Regions from separate parts of the Pseudalkalibacillus sp. R45 genome, predicted to be linked through region 3. Evidence: riboswitches for the same ligand, from Rfam matches in the RefSeq annotation. Region 3 holds a riboswitch; each other region holds the start of a gene.
The links. A riboswitch is a leader RNA that binds a small molecule or an ion and turns the genes downstream of it on or off. The one in region 3 is predicted to bind S-adenosylmethionine.
Positions count from the first base shown of each region.

Region 1 (4,145 bases), on a different contig from region 3:
AGTCGGAATCTCTGCGATACGATCATACTTATAGGCTTGCAACGTTGCTTCTAGCGAAGCCAGGGTGAATTTATCGACACGTAAGACGCGTGCGAGCTGATGCTTTTTCAGCTTTTGGATCAATGAGCTTTTACCAGCAATAACCCCGCATTGAGGTCCACCGAGGAGCTTATCGCCACTGAACGTCACAAGATCGACTCCTGACGCTAACACCTCTTTTACAACCGGTTCCTCCCCAATCCTGTCAGCCATGAAATCATATAAAGCACCGCTGCCCAAGTCCTCATACGTCAAAACATCCTCGTGCTGCTTCGCTAATTCAACGAGTTTTTCTGCGGGAACAGACGCTGTAAATCCGACCACTTTAAAATTACTCGTGTGGACCTTCATAAGCAACGCTGTTTCTTCATCAATCGCATGTTCGTAGTCTTGCACATGCGTTTTATTGGTCGTCCCTACTTCTTTAAGGACTGCCCCGCTTTCCTCCATGATCGAAGACACACGGAACGAACCACCGATTTCCACGAGTTCGCCTCTGGAAACGATAACATTTTTACCAGCAGCAAGCGATCTGAGTACTAGGAAAACTGCTGCCGCATTATTATTAACGACCATCGCCGCTTCGGATCCAGTAATGTCACAAATCAATTCTTCTACCAAATCATGCCTGGAACCTCTAATACCTTCAGTAATGTTATATTCCAGATTCGAGTAATGACGGGCTACTTCTGTCATCTTTTCAATTGCATTTTCACTTAAACGCGACCGTCCTAAGTTCGTATGGATCACCACACCCGTCGCATTGATCACTGGCCGGATTTTATGTACTGCTGGAGAATTCAATCTCTCATTTAGCTGATCATAGATGATATCGACCATTTCTTGCTTTGTTTCACAAGACAGCCGATTTCCAGCTAAAATCTGTTTGCGTAACGCTTCCAACTGTTCCTGGATCATGACCGTAAGACCATTTTGCGTAAGTCCTCCGTTTTCGATCATATCCTGAAAACGGGCATCGGTCTGAATGACATGGACAGCTGGAAGTAAACGTAGTTGTTCCTTCATACGAATGTCCTCCTAACGAAATCGATCCCTGCCTGTGAGGCGAAAGAACACCTCCAGGGCAGGACCCGCGGGAGGTGCTCGGTTATCCGTTCATCTTTTCGATTTCATTAAACAATTTTTCATTATCGGGAAATTCTCCGATATCAAGCTTGGAATACAACTTCTGATCATTGACCGTCACTTCGAATGCCCCGCCAGAGCTCGGGATCAAATCCAGTGAAGTAACGTCTGAACGGAATCGATTAAACAATTCTTCCGCGAAACTCGCGGCTTTCGGCGCGTAGTTTCACTGCATGCAGAATTCCACAGACACTTTATAACTCATCGAAAAACTCCTTTCTTCATCATTGAAAGTGTTTTCAAAACTTTGATATGTTAATTCTAGTATATTATTTCTCATTTCGCAAAAAAGTTGTTTATACTTATAAAAGGAGGTGCTAATGATGAGTAAAGAAGAGAAAATCCGATTGACCACCCTTTCATCTAAAGGTGGCTGAGGATGCAAAATCGGTCCTGAAGACCTGGCGCAAGTCTTGCGTCAATTACCTGAAAGAGAAAAAGACCCTAACCTCCTTGTAGGTTTAGATACATCTGATGATGCGGGAGTCTATAAACTGACAGATGACCTTGCCATCATCCAGACGGTCGATTTTTTCACTCCGATTGTCGATGATCCTTATCAATTCGGACAAATCGCGGCTGCCAATTCCTTGAGTGATGTGTATGCCATGGGCGGAAAACCAACGACAGTGTTGAATATCCTAGGATACCCGATCAAATCACTCGGTCCAGAAATCCTGGCAGAGATTCTAAAAGGAGCTTCTGATAAAGTCCACGAGTCTGGTGCCGTGATAGCTGGTGGCCATTCAATCGATGATAATGAGCCAAAATTCGGACTTTCCGTCACAGGAATCGCCCACCCGGATAAAATCTTTAAAAATGTTGGGGCACAAGCCGGTGACGCTCTGGTTTTGACAAAGCCGATCGGGGTCGGAATCCAGACAACGGCAATCAAGAGTGAACGCTTGACGGATGAACAGCTTGAACGCGTCACGACAACAATGGCAACCCTTAATAAAACAGCCGCTGAAGAGTTAGCTGAATTCCACCCAAATGCAGTAACGGATGTCACTGGTTTCGGACTATTGGGACATGCTTCAGAAATGGCTCGGGGAAGCAATGTGTCGATGCACATCCAATACGGCAAGGTTCCTATCCTCGAAGGTACGATGGAACTCGCAGAGGCTGGCGTAGTCCCAGGCGGTACGAAAGCGAATCATCGCTGGATTGCAGATGATGTGGAGTATGATGGGGTGAACGAACTTCACCAATGGATCCTTTGTGATGCTGTCACGTCAGGTGGCTTGTTGATCAGTATGCCTGAAGCGGAAGCAAAACTGTACGTGGAACGAATGAAAGAAAAAGGTGTAGAAGCGACCTCCATCATTGGAGAAGTGACTGAAAAGCAAAAACGATATTTATATGCGAGCAAATAAGATTGAAGAAAAGGATGGCTTAGTTGAGTCATCCTTTTTCGTTTGCACCGATATGCCCGATAAATTCCACATTTGCACCGATAACACTCTTCCTGCCCGCCACTGAGCATTCATATCCCTACTCCTCCAATGATACTGACCATATTCCTTAGTTTTTCAATCGGATATATACATTTAAATATTCTGATAAAATTTTAAAAAAAGACTTGAACTTCACTCTGATTTGATGTAAGTTTAGTTTCAAAATTGAATAATCGAATTTCTTATCCAGAGAGGTAGAGGGAATGGCCCGATGACACCTCAGCAACCATCAACACGTTTTCACGTTGAAAAGGTGCTAATTCCAGCAGGTTCTATGAACTTGTAAAGATAAGAAGAATGACACTACATACAAAAGTCTTCTTCTTAAGAAGGCTTTTTTCTTTTTTTTCAGGCGTTTTACAACTAAGGAGGATTATTAATGTACACATTCGAAACGAAACTAGCCCAGATCGGAAACCGCAGTGAGAGCCTCACAGGAACAGTCAATCCACCTGTATATTTCTCAACTGCATACCGGCATGATGGAATCGGTCAATCATCCGATTATGATTATATCCGGACAGGAAATCCAACACGAAAGATTCTTGAAGAGACCATCGCCGACCTAGAAGGCGGTGATCAGGGGTTCGCCTGCAGCTCCGGGATGTCTGCAATCCTGACATTGCTCTCGTTGTTCCAGTCAGGGGATGAATTCATTGTTTGTAAAGATTTATATGGCGGAACTTACCGGCTCTTTGAAAAAGGTTTCCGTAAATGGGGGCTTAACTGCAAGTATGTCGATACGGTAGACCCCGCAGCGATTGACCATGCGATCACAGACAAAACGAAAGCGATTTTCATCGAGACGCCGACCAATCCGCTTATGGAAGAGACAGATATACCAACCGTTGCTGCAATTGCAAAAGAACATGGATTATTGCTCATTGTCGACAACACCTTCTACACACCTCTATTGCAACAGCCGATTGAGCATGGGGCGGATATCGTCATCCATAGTGCCACCAAATATTTGGGGGGTCATAATGATGTCCTTGCTGGCTTGATCGTCGCAAAAGGAAAAGAACTGTGCGATGCGCTGGCAGACCACCATAATGCGGCAGGTGCTGTGTTGAGTCCATTCGATTCCTGGTTGTTGATGAGAGGGATGAAAACATTATCTTTACGCATGGAAAGACATCAGGTAAACGCGCAGCGTATCGCAGACTACTTGTCGACACACGAAGCTGTCCCCGATGTGCTTTACCCCGGTCGAGGCGGAATGCTTTCTTTCCGGATCATCGACGAATCCTGTGTCGATCCGCTTTTACAATCACTGTCACTGATATCCTTTGCGGAGAGCCTGGGCGGTGTCGAAAGCTTCATCACCTACCCTGCTACCCAGACACATGCAGATGTACCGGAAGAAATCCGCACGAAAAACGGTGTCTGTAACAGGCTGCTCCGGTTTTCTGTCGGAATAGAAGATGCCGATGATCTCATTAAAGACTTAGAGCAATCACTAACAAAAGCATGTACGGAGGTTTTAACATGAGTCACCAAAAT
Region 1 is NZ_JBQQCL010000002.1:306,762-310,906, forward strand. It holds gene selA (L-seryl-tRNA(Sec) selenium transferase) at 1-1,065, opposite strand, end outside; partial or broken gene ACTWQL_RS07390 (Rdx family protein) at 1,148-1,339, opposite strand; gene selD (selenide, water dikinase SelD) at 1,509-2,561, shown strand; SAM riboswitch class I at 2,822-2,937, shown strand; gene ACTWQL_RS07400 (methionine biosynthesis PLP-dependent protein) at 3,022-4,134, shown strand; gene metC (cystathionine beta-lyase) at 4,131-4,145, shown strand, end outside.
Region 1: another riboswitch for S-adenosylmethionine. It lies ahead of ACTWQL_RS07400 (methionine biosynthesis PLP-dependent protein); the one in region 3 lies ahead of metX (homoserine O-acetyltransferase MetX).

Region 2 (4,145 bases), on a different contig from region 3:
TGACGATTTGTGGTGTTTTTGTACATAATAGATAGACTACGACAGTGCCAGACAAACTCAGATTCAGTGAGTGTCTGGCGCTTTTTGTATTGAAGCGGATATCGTCAACTGAAAATATCGAATTCTGATGGAGAAACTGTCGAAGGATTATAAAAGGACAATCGCTTTCCCCCATAGAAATTTATCATTAGATCCAATCGCTATGTAAAAGTGAGGAGAGGAATATGCATATAAACGGTATCGTTGATTTGTTTTCAAAAAGATTTGAGGAACAATCTTATTTGTCACCGTTTTTTCGATTGAATGATTATGTCGTCTCTCTTGCTGATGGGGAAGAGTGTGTTTCGATGCATTTACGTAAGCGTTCGTGTAAAGTGATCATGAAAGAAGAGGTCGATCAGCATACCATCAGGATCAATGGCCGGATGAACGTACTGCAATCCCTGGTGGAAGGCAAACAGAAACTGACAGAGCTGATCGCTAAGGGAGAGATTGAAACAAATGCGTCCTACCGTACAATCCTGAAGCTTGAATCCATCTTCTACTTACTAGGAAAGCAAACGAGAGATGCCGTATAAGATGTCCTGAAAAGAATCTTGATCTGTATACCGTGCTAGCTCTTCATGATTTTGATCTAGAAGAATCGTAGTGGGAACGGACCTGCATTCGAATTGATCATAAACTTTAGTCCCTTCATCAAGAAGGATGGGGACGGTAAGATTATTCTTTTGGATAAATTGATCCCTCTTTTCTAAAGAACCTTCTCTGCCGATGACGTTGACCGTCAATACGGTAATTTCATCGTTGTTCATCGATTTATAGAATTGTTCAAGAAGAGGTAATTCCCTCATACAATCAGGACACCATGCTACCCAAAATTGAATGATGACAGGTTTGCCCGCAAAGTCTGATAGGTTGACGTTCTGATTTGTTTTGTATTCCTCAAGAGTGAATGAAGTGATAGTGTTCATTTGTTCCTAAACTCCTTTATCGGTCAAATTCCATACCACTATATTGAAATTAACACATGTCGATATCGAGTGCGAACTGACACGTTTTCGTCACAAAAATTCAGTGAGAATGTTGAAGAGAATATTATTTTGTTGACACTTAAAAATATCCCGTGCTACAATGCATTCATGCTTGAATAAAGTAAAGCGATAAAACATATCGGATATATATCTAATCTTATCGAGAGCGGCGGAGGGACTGGCCCTGTGAAGCCCGGCAACCAGTAAACCGGACATGGTTTAAGAAGGTGCCAAATCCTGCAAAGTGTAATGCTTTGGAAGATGAGATGGAGAGACTGAACATTCAGCCTTTCTGCTCATTTTCAGAGCGGAAAGGTTTTTTGCATTTACAGACAGCACTTTTGCAGTGGATAAGAGAAAGAAAGGGCTGAATCATCATGATTACTTTGAAAGACATAAAGAAAGTTTTTTATACAAAAGATGGAGTCGTCAATGCTGTGGACGGCGTCAATCTGAATGTTGAAAAAGGTGAAATATTCGGCGTTATTGGATACAGCGGTGCAGGGAAGAGCACGCTGATTCGTATGCTCAATATGCTGGAGAAACCGACTGAGGGTTCAGTCGATATAAACGGCAAGTCATTGACTAATTTCAATAACAAGCAGCTGAGGATTGCTAGACAAAATATTGGAATGATTTTTCAGCATTTCAATCTGCTCTGGTCACGCACTGTCCGTGAAAATATAGCCTTTCCCTTAGAGATTGCTGGGGTAAGTAAGGTGGAACGTGTGAAGCGAGTCGATGAATTGATCGATCTTGTTGGGTTGTCCGGGAGAGGAGATTCCTACCCTTCACAGCTAAGTGGTGGACAAAAACAGCGTGTAGGGATTGCAAGAGCATTAGCGAACAATCCAGATGTTTTGCTTTGTGACGAAGCGACATCCGCATTGGATCCGAAAACGACCGACTCGATCTTGAACCTTCTTGTCGATATCAACCAAAAACTTGGTTTGACGATCGTGCTGATTACGCATGAGATGCATGTCATCCGAAAGATCTGTAACCGTGTATCAGTAATGGAGGACGGTCGAGTTGTCGAAGAAGGCCATGTCCTGGATGTGTTCAAGACGCCGAAGAGGACAATAACACAGGACTTCGTTAAACAGGTGACAGAACCGGAAGAAACGGATGAAACAATCCAGCATCTGATTCAAAAAGGAGACCATTCTAAGGTCGTTAAACTTACTTTCGTAGGGGGGACAGCTGGACGACCGCTCATAAGTGATCTCATCAGAAAGTTTGAAGTTGATGTTAACATCCTTCAAGGCAAGATTTCACAAACAAGAGATGGGGCATATGGAACATTATTCATCAAAATTGATGGAAAGCCTGACACAGTGAAGGAAGCCATCTATTTTATTCAACAACAAGAAGTGGAAGTCGAGGTGATCACAGATGTTGACAACAATGTTTCCTAACGTTGATTGGGAGGATATGTGGGAAGCTACTGTTGAGACCCTTTATATGACAGTAATTTCAGTAGGTGCTACATTCATCCTTGGAATCATATTAGGCTTATTATTGTTCCTTACAGGAAAGAGGAACCTTTGGCAGAACAAAGCGATTCATTCAGTAATCGCTGGATTCGTAAACATATTCAGATCCATCCCATTCATTATTTTGATCATCCTTTTAGTACCTTTTACAACATGGTTGATCGGTACAATGCTTGGCGCGAATGCCGCATTGCCAGCTCTGATAATCGGGGCTGCCCCATTCTATGCAAGGATGGTTGAAATCGCATTGCGGGAGATCGATAAAGGCGTCATAGAAGCTGCAAAATCGATGGGAGCTACAGACGGGCAGATCATATACAAGGTACTTTTACCTGAATCATTGCCGGCACTGATCTCGGGTATCACAGTGACAGCAATCGCCTTGATTTCATACATCGCGATGGCCGGTGTAGTCGGTGCAGGCGGTTTAGGGACGCTTGCATATTTGGATGGTTTCCAGCGTTATCAGAATGACGTGACATTCGTGGCGACCGTAATCATTTTAATCATCGTCTTCATCATTCAGTGGATAGGCGATTTCTTAACACAACAAACAGATAAACGATAATTTGGAGGGATAACAACATGAAAAAACTCATTACACTTTTAACAACTGTACTTATCATTTCCGTATTGGCGGCTTGTGGTAAAGGTGGTTCAGGCGGAGATGAGAAAGAACTTGTCGTCGGTGCATCGAACGTACCACATGCTGAAATTCTTGAGGAAGCGCAGCCGATCCTTGAGGAGAAAGGCATCAAGCTTGAAATCGAAAAGCTTCAAGACTATGTGACACCGAACCAAATGCTTGCTGCTGGAGAATTGGATGCAAACTTCTTCCAACACGTACCTTATATGGAATCACAAATGAAAGATAACAAAAGCTATGATTTTGAAAACGCAGGTGGGGTGCACATCGAACCAATGGGTGTATATTCGCAGGATTATAAAAGCTTAGATGAGCTTCCTAAAAAAGGAACGATCATCATGAGCAACTCTGTCGGAGAGCACGGCCGTATTCTCAGCTTGCTTGAAAAAGAAGGTCTGATCAAGCTGAAAGAAGGCGTTGATAAAGCAGATGCAACTGTTAAAGACATTGCTGAAAACCCAAAAGAAATCAACTTCAAGACTGATGTGGAAGCAGGATTGCTGCCGAAAATCTATAAAAACGGTGAAGGGGACGCAGTTGTCATCAACACAAACTATGCGATTGATGCAGGGCTTAATCCGCAAAAAGATGCGATTGCTCTCGAAGGATCCGACTCTGAATATGTAAACATCGTCGCAGTAAACAAAGGCGATAAAGATGACAAGAAGATCAAAACACTTGTAGAAGTGCTGCAATCTAAAGAAATACAGGACTTCATTAAAAAAGAATATAAAGGCGCAGTCGTTCCTGTAAACGAATAATGTGTATCAGAGTGCTGACATAAGTCGGCACTCTTTTTTACTTTTAAAGAAAGTATAAATACTTTCTTCAATATAAGGGCAACTAAGGCTCAGCCTGCGCTAAGGCTAGGCTTGGCCAAGTTTTCTTTGTGTGGAACTAACTTTGATTACTCTAGATCTTCTTAGGGTCGTCGGTTTGGTGACCATGAAAACGCGGAAAATTGGACTTGAT
Region 2 is NZ_JBQQCL010000001.1:363,651-367,795, reverse strand. It holds gene ACTWQL_RS01935 (anti-sigma factor domain-containing protein) at 1-3, shown strand, start outside; gene ACTWQL_RS01930 (hypothetical protein) at 225-578, shown strand; gene ACTWQL_RS01925 (TlpA disulfide reductase family protein) at 549-971, opposite strand; SAM riboswitch class I at 1,186-1,299, shown strand; gene ACTWQL_RS01920 (methionine ABC transporter ATP-binding protein) at 1,409-2,449, shown strand; gene ACTWQL_RS01915 (methionine ABC transporter permease) at 2,427-3,095, shown strand; gene ACTWQL_RS01910 (MetQ/NlpA family ABC transporter substrate-binding protein) at 3,113-3,934, shown strand.
Region 2: another riboswitch for S-adenosylmethionine. It lies ahead of ACTWQL_RS01920 (methionine ABC transporter ATP-binding protein); the one in region 3 lies ahead of metX (homoserine O-acetyltransferase MetX).

Region 3 (4,145 bases):
TTTTCCGGTTCCTTCGGATCGATGAAATGCGTCGTGATCCCATGTTTCGGGAGTGTAGTTGAAAACAGATTGTACGTCCCGCCGTATAACGTGGATGCTGATACGATTTCATCTCCAGACTCCGCAACATTGAAAATCGCAGCGGAAATTGCTGCCATGCCACTTGCGAAAGCCAGTCCAGCGATTCCACCTTCGAGCTCTGCTACCCGTTCCTCTACGACATTGACCGTTGGATTCCCAATCCGTGAATAGATATAGCCTTCTTCTTGCAGGCCGAAAAGATTTGCAGCATGGTCGGTATCCTGGAATTTGTAAGCGTTCGACTGATAGATCGGCAATGCTCTCGCTCCTGTCACTGGATCCGCTTCAAGACCTCCATGTACCCCAACTGTTTCAAAACGATACTTTTTCTTTTCACTCATCTCAATCACTCCTCATTATTATTTTTATAAATCACTTAAGCTTCTAATCTCGCATCCGCAACGGCTAATTGAGCCAATCGATTCTCTATGATATGCCCCCATTTCTCGAACTCTACCAGGAATCCATCATGACCAAATTTTGAATCCACTTCATAAAACTCAGCAGCACCGCCTAGCTGTTGGAGCTTTGTCACGAACTCCCGCATTTTTTCAGGCGGATAGAGCAAATCCCGTGTAAAACTGATTGCAAATACTGGCACATGAAGATGATGCATCGCATTTTCCAGACCGCCTCGCTCACGACCAAGATCATGGCTGTTCATCACTTCAAGAAGTCGGAGATAACTATCCGCATCAAAACGCTCGGTCAGCTTTTCTCCCTGATAGGATAAGTATGATTCAATGTCATAGGTGGACTGGCCATCTTTTTTGATATGATTCCGATCGAATCGCTCTTCAAAGAGCACGTCAGATCGGTAGGTGATCATGCCGATCATCCTCGCCAGACTCAAACCTTGTTTCGGAAGCTTCCCTTCACGCCAGGCTGGATCTTGCTGGATTGCCACACTCGAAATATGGTTGAATGCAATTGCGTAATCGCTGAACTGTGGTGTAACCGCAATCGGAAAGATGCTGTCGATGAAATCCGGATACATGGCTCCCCATTCAAGTACCTGCATCCCACCAAGCGACGCACCAATGACCGCTCTCATATGATTGATTCCCAGTATATTCAGAGCTACGAACTGCACTTCAACCAGGTCTCGAACTGTTAAAACAGGGAACTTTCCTCGATAAGTATCACCATCATCAGGATTCGTGGACGCTGGTCCTGTTGATCCGTTGCAGCCGCCGAGCACGTTGAATGTGATGACCTGATAACGTCTCGTATCGACATAACTGCCATCACCAGCTAAACCATGCCACCAGCCGGGATCTTCTTTTGTACCGACTGTGTATTGACTGCCGGTCAACGCATGACAGACCAGGATGACTGGGGCATTACGAGGACCGCAACGTTCATAGGCAAGCTCGATTTCATCAAGTTTTTCACCGGATTCCAGTGTGAAATTCGGGATTTGAACCGAGCCAGTTTTATAAAAAGAGTTCCCCACTGTCAGATGCCTCCTTTACTTGGATTTGAACATTTTTGCAAATTAAAAAGCCTCTCTGATAAAGACAGAGAGGCCAAATTATAAATACATTTGTCTCTCTCATCTTCCGAAGCGCACAAACGCTTCGCAGGAATTAGCACCTTTCAAACCGAAGTTTGATGGTTGCCGGGCTTCATCGGGCCAGTCCCTCTGCCTCTCTTGATAAGAGTTGAAAATCAATTTAATTTTTAAATTATTTGAATCTTAGCATGCTACAAAAAACGTGTCAATATCGAATTTCAGTTTTCGAGCAAGATTATTGGCGCTTGTCACCCTTGGCATTCCGCAGTTTTCAAGGTAGATTCTTGATCTTAATTGAGCTCAGAAAATTTATTTGAGGAAAAAAGAATGTGGGAGTTAGATCATCTTCATACACATACAAGAAACAAGAGAAAACGGCTGTACTCTGTCCGAATACGGCTCTTTTGGGACAGGAGACACAGGAAAATGCGGTACACTGTCCCATAACTGCTCTATTTGGGACAGGAGCTAGAGGAAAATGCGGTACACTGTCCCATAACCTTCTATTTGGGACAGGAGACTCAGGAAAATGCGGTACACTGTCCCATAACCGCTCTATTTGGGACTGTAGCTAGAGGAAAATGCGGTACACTGTCCCATAACTGCTCTATTTGGGACTGGAGCTAGAGGAAAATGCGGTACACTGTCCCATAACCGTCTATTTGGGACTGGAGCTAGAGGAAAATGCGGTACACTGTCCCATAACCATTCTATTCGGGACAGGGGCAAGAGAACAAATCGAAACCCTGTCTCGAAACAGCTTAAATAAAGGACACGAAAACACACGTAAACTGCCTCAATTCGACCTCCTACCAAAAAACCGTCCCAAAGTGCCTATAGAAAAATCACTGAATCCACAGCTTACGCAGATCAATGTTGCCGAAGGAGGCGAATTGCACGTCCTGGATCATCGGGTGGTAGCTCCGCCGTTTTACAGGATGATTCATAAAAAGAAACAGCCGGTTCACTTTTATATAATCTTCAATTTCCTCTATCCACTTTTCACGACCATCAGCTGTAGCTTCCTGTTTAAACTTATCCAGCCATCCATCGATCTTTTCAAGATATTCTTTACCCAACAACCGCCGGAACAACAAGGCGTCATTTTTAAAAGCACCCAAAAACGACAGATGATGATCATGCGAGGCTACCTCGCCCATGAAAAGCACATCTGCTTTTTCCTCCAGTTCTGAGGAGTAGAAATCATCGATCCGGAAAGGAACGTGGCGGAAATGTACCCCGTACCTGCCCGCCTCTCTTATCAGCCATTCACCCTCTTCAATTGCTCGCGCATAATCAAGCGAAAAAAGGCTAAGCTCCTCCCCTTTGTAACCAGACTCTCTAAGCAACTGCTCAACTCGAGTGAGGTCCCGGCGTGGTACTTCCGATTTCCAATGAAAATAACTCGATGCCTCTATCGGCTCTCCACGTCCGAGGTCACGATACATTTGCTTCACATCCAACAAATGATAGATTGCTTCCCGGAATGAGGGATGATGGATGGCAGATTGCCGGTTGAAATTGAATGCGAAAAACCTGAAGCCGACCTCGATCTCTTCTTTCTCGAGAAATACTTCACTATCCTTCGCCCCCTCGATTTGAAAGCTGACCTGTCCGACAGTTGGTTGCGGCACGTTCCAAAATTCGATCTCATCCAATAATGGCCGCTCCAGGAAATAGTGATCGAATGCCTCAAGAACCAACTTCTTTTCTGATTTCTCTTTTAGCTTGAACGGCCCTGTCCCGATCCACTCATTGTCATCGAACTGGACATCGGCAGGTAAAATAGCAAGGTTATGTGTGCTGAGATACCGCGCGAAAAATGGATTCGCTTTTTTCAAATGGAACGTGACGATAAAAGGCGAAGGACAGTCAATCCGTTCGATTTCTTCTGTCATCCAATAATACGGTGAGCCCCGCTTCATCCGATTGAACGTATGAAGGACATCCTCACTCGACAAGATCCCTTGATGATGGAACCGGACCCCTTTTCTCAGATAAAAGCTCCACGTTTTATGTTCTTCATCCACCCGCCAGTGATGGGCAAGATGCGGTTTGATCGTGTCATTTTTCGAATCGTATGTAACGAGACTGTCGCCGAGCTGCTGGACGAGGTAGCTTTCAAAGGTGATTGATACTTGGGCAGGGTCGAGACTAGTAAGCTCGTTTCTGAAGATCGATCGTAAAACATCTTTCGTCGGACTTTTAGATTGCACGCCAAAAAGCGTTTGGATTTTGTCCGAGATGTTAGCGGTCCAGGACTTCGGAATCGGAAGCTGCAAAAGATGCATCAGATCATCCATTCGCTCCTCTTCCACATAATTGGTTACGGTCCTTTCGATCTCCTCTTGAAAAGGCAGTGGAAATTTTACTTTAGAAGCATTTCCTCTTCCTCTGCCAGGTTCATAGTCCACCAGATTATCCGCCTCGAACTTTTTCAATTTCCGTTTAACATTTTTCTGCGTACAATACCAAACCTGTTCAAGTTCACTCAGTTTGAACGCTGCTGTTCTTTCTTTTTCCCTGGGATAAAGGAAAGCTCGCAGCT
Region 3 is NZ_JBQQCL010000006.1:174,107-178,251, reverse strand. It holds gene ACTWQL_RS12890 (O-acetylhomoserine aminocarboxypropyltransferase/cysteine synthase family protein) at 1-422, opposite strand, end outside; gene metX (homoserine O-acetyltransferase MetX) at 458-1,537, opposite strand; SAM riboswitch class I at 1,634-1,745, opposite strand; gene ACTWQL_RS12880 (ABC transporter substrate-binding protein) at 2,443-4,145, opposite strand, start outside.

Region 4 (4,145 bases), on a different contig from region 3:
TATCCCCAGGCTCAGCATTGAGTTCGACTGGTTCCAGTACTGCCACAGCTTCTGCAATCGCTTCTTTCCCTCTCAAATTGTGATCGGCTACTTGAAGGCCTTCATATGTACCGATTCCGCTTGTGTGAGACAGCAGTTGCCTGATGGTTATTTCGTATCGACTATCCGATTGTCCATAATCAAAGGAAATATAAGTATCGATCGGCACATCCAGATTGATCTCTCCTTTTTCTGCCAGCTTCATGATACCGAGGCTTGTAAGCGGCTTACTCACGGACCCTATCGTAAAAAGTGTTTGATTTGTCACAGGCTCCCCATTTCCCTGTTCTCCAAAAGATTGTTTGAAGGTCACCTCTCCGTTCTGGACAACACCTAAAGATGCTCCAGGAATCTTGTATTCTTCCATCGCTTCTTCCATAAAATTCTCAAGCAACTCTTTTTGGGACTTTTCTTCTTCTGCTAGTGCCACATTTGGAGCAAACAAAATCAACAAAACTACTACTATTCGTAACAACCTATTCACCCACCATTTTTATTTGGTCAACCAACCAATATTGTGTAAAAATAGAAACCTATTTTTAAAAATAGATTTCGAGCATTTCTGCTAGACTTTGATAAGCACCCTCGAGATCGAAATCCTTATAGACCATTTTTTGTAGGGCAAGTCCATCGAAACATGCCAGCAGGATGGCAGCCAGCTGATCTTCTTTCCCATTCATTTCTGTATGCTGTTTCATGGGCATAGATAAGCTTTTTCTTCCATTTTCGAGGATTGAAGCCAGTTCTTCCTGAAGTTTTTCGTCTTTCAAACCAAGTGAAAATAATTCATATCGCCATCGATACCAGTCAGGATCATTTTCAACACGTGATTTGATTTCCTCTAACGTTTCTTGCAAGTTAAGCTCGTGCGTTTCCTTCCCAGCATATTGCTGCTGGTAGCTTTTTTGAATGCTATTCTGGACAGAGATCAGCAATTCTTCCTTACTTTTAAAATAGTAATGGACTAGACCAGGTGTAATTTCCGCTTCTCTTGCAATATCTTTAATGGATGCATTGTTGAAACCCTTACGAGCAAACACTTTATACGCAGCATCAATCAGTCGTTGTCTTTTGTCATCCTTTTTCATCATCTCACTCCAATAATTTGGTCAACCAACCAAATTATATTCCGATTTAGATTGATTGTCAATTTACCCCGAAGCCATTCGATTGTTGTCATTTTACAGTTGATTTTTATTGATCCGGTCGTTGACAGGTCAATTATTCAATGCTAGTATGCTCTTAATCAATCAAATCGTATCTCTTATTCAGAGTGGTGGAGGGACTGGCCCGATGAAACCCGGCAACCTATCAGCATATATATGTGTTGATTGTGGTGCCAATTCCAGCAAAGCATATGCTTTGAGAAATAAGAGAGGTGTGTATGTAAACCTCTCTTATAGAGGTTTTTTTCATATACACGGAAACTGAATATTGTAGATCACTCAGGTGTTGAATACGTTTACTGAGCTTATTCAACTTAAAAGGGAAGTCCGGTGAAAATCCGGCACGGTCCCGCCACTGTAATTGGGAGCAGCCTGCCAGATGTCACTATCTTATAAAGATGGGAAGGCGCAGGTATGTGAAGATCATAAGTCAGGAGACCTGCCTGTTGTTGATTGCACTAGAACCTACGAGGAATAGGGAGGTGTTGAGCGTTTTAACGGTATCAGTCTGTCATCACAGGCTGAGTTTGATCATGCTGTCAAAACAGGAGCTGTTCCATGTGAACAGTGTCAGACCTCCAAACCAACATTTAAATCAAAAATTTGTTGGTAGTTACGGAGAGGTTCAGACACTTACATGGGAGAGCTCTTTTTTATTGTCCAAACTATGAAATGGGAGGAATGAACATGTCGAAAGCAGCAAGTTCATCAATCGGTTATCCAAGAATAGGCGAAAAACGAGAATGGAAGGAAGTACTGGAAAAGTTTTGGAAGGGTAATATATCTGAAAATGAACTATCAACTAAATTAGAGAACCTTCGAATCCATAATCTCAAAAAGCAAAAAGAGATCGGGATCGACCTGATTCCTGTCGGTGACTTAAGTCTATATGATCATGTCCTTGATACAGCTGTGATGTTCGGCTTTGTCCCCGACCGTTTTCATCATCAACAAGGGAATGTCCTTTTAGCAACCTATTTTGATATCGCCCGTGGGAATAAGGAAGCCGTTGCATCAGAAATGACCAAATGGTTCAACACCAATTACCATTATATCGTGCCTGAAATCGGACCTGACGCAAAGCCAGAGCTTACAGAAAACCGCTTACTCCCCTATTTTCTGGAGGCTAAAGATCTTGGGATTAACGGAAAGCCGGTCATCCTCGGCCCTATTACATTCTTAAAATTAGCAAAAGGGTTTGACGAAAAAAATTTCAACCAATTACTCGATAAACTTGTTCCCCTTTACATACAAGTGCTGCAAGAACTTGAGAGCGCTGGTGCTGAGTGGGTACAAATCGACGAGCCGATCCTTGCAACTACGTTAACAGCTGAAGAAATCAACACTTTCAAACACGTCTATGAAACCATTGACAACAAACTAACGAGCATAAAAATCCTGCTTCAGACCTATTATGAGGCTGTATCTCATTATGAAGAGGTCGTCTCCCTTCCCGTTTCTGGAATTGGTCTTGATTTCGTCCATGATGGAGGAGCGAATTTAGCAGCACTGAAAAAACACGGCTTTCCACGCGATAAAACCCTTGCAGCAGGCGTGATCAATGGTCGCAATATTTGGCGGAACGATCTGGATAAAACAATAGGAGTGCTCGAAACCGTCCTTTCAGAAGTCGGTAAAGAGCGTTTAATTATCCAACCTTCTTGCAGCCTTTTGCACGTTCCAGTCACGGTCACAACTGAACAGGAATTGGATCCTGCCCTGAAAAACGCCCTATCATTCGCTGATGAGAAACTTGAAGAGGTAGTTGTTTTGACAGAGGGATTGAATTATGGAAGAGATGCGATTAAAGAAAAAATAAAAGAGCAATTACGCTGTCGAGAAGAACTGCTGAAATCACCTGCCATTAATAGTCAAGACGTCCAACAAGAAATGGAGCGTTGGAAAGGTGTAGAACCCAAAAGAGGAACACACTTTTCTATACGTCAAAAAATCCATGAAGGCTTTTTCAAGCTTCCGTTATTGCCGACAACCACGATTGGCAGTCTCCCGCAAACAACAGAAATCCGACAAGCGCGACAGAAATGGCGTAGAGGTGAATGGTCCGATCAAGAGTATAACGCTTTTATTGAAGATAATATAAATGAATGGATCCATCGTCAGGAGGAGCTTGGTCTTGACGTATTGGTACACGGAGAATTTGAACGCAACGATATGGTTGAGTTCTTTGGGGAAAAATTGAATGGCTTTGCCTTTACTAGATTCGCCTGGGTTCAATCTTATGGCTCCCGTTGCGTGAAACCGCCGATCATTTACGGAGATGTAGCGTTGACAGAACCGATGACCGTAAAAGAAATCAGCTACGCTCAATCGTTGACAGATAAACCGGTAAAAGGAATGCTGACTGGACCTATAACCATCTTGAATTGGTCCTTTGTCCGGGAAGATATAAGCAGGTTTGATGTCACGAAACAAATCGCACTGGCATTGCAAAAAGAAATCAGCTTTTTAGAAGAACAGGCGATCCATATGATCCAGGTTGATGAACCTGCATTACGTGAGGGGTTACCATTGAAAACCGAGAAGCAAAAACAATATTTGGAGGATGCCGTTTATGCATTCAAGCTTGCTACCAGTACTGTAAAAGATGAGACACAGATCCATACCCATATGTGTTATTCCGAGTTCGGGGAAATCATGGACACCATCGACCAATTGGATGCAGATGTCATTTCGATTGAAACAGCTCGAAGCCATGGAGAATTGATTGTAGACTTTGAGAAACAGTTTTATGAAAAGGGGATCGGGCTGGGCGTATATGACATTCACAGTCCACGCATTCCCGAGGTCGATGAAATCGAAAGAAACATCTTACGGGCATTGAAAGTCCTCCATCCCCGCCAATTCTGGGTTAACCCGGACTGTGGATTGAAAACACGGGGAATCAGTGAAACAACTGCAGCTCTTACGAACATGATCCAA
Region 4 is NZ_JBQQCL010000010.1:23,649-27,793, reverse strand. It holds gene ACTWQL_RS16465 (serine hydrolase domain-containing protein) at 1-514, opposite strand, end outside; gene ACTWQL_RS16460 (TetR/AcrR family transcriptional regulator) at 579-1,127, opposite strand; SAM riboswitch class I at 1,301-1,415, shown strand; cobalamin riboswitch at 1,472-1,666, shown strand; gene metE (5-methyltetrahydropteroyltriglutamate--homocysteine S-methyltransferase) at 1,893-4,145, shown strand, end outside.
Region 4: another riboswitch for S-adenosylmethionine. It lies ahead of metE (5-methyltetrahydropteroyltriglutamate--homocysteine S-methyltransferase); the one in region 3 lies ahead of metX (homoserine O-acetyltransferase MetX).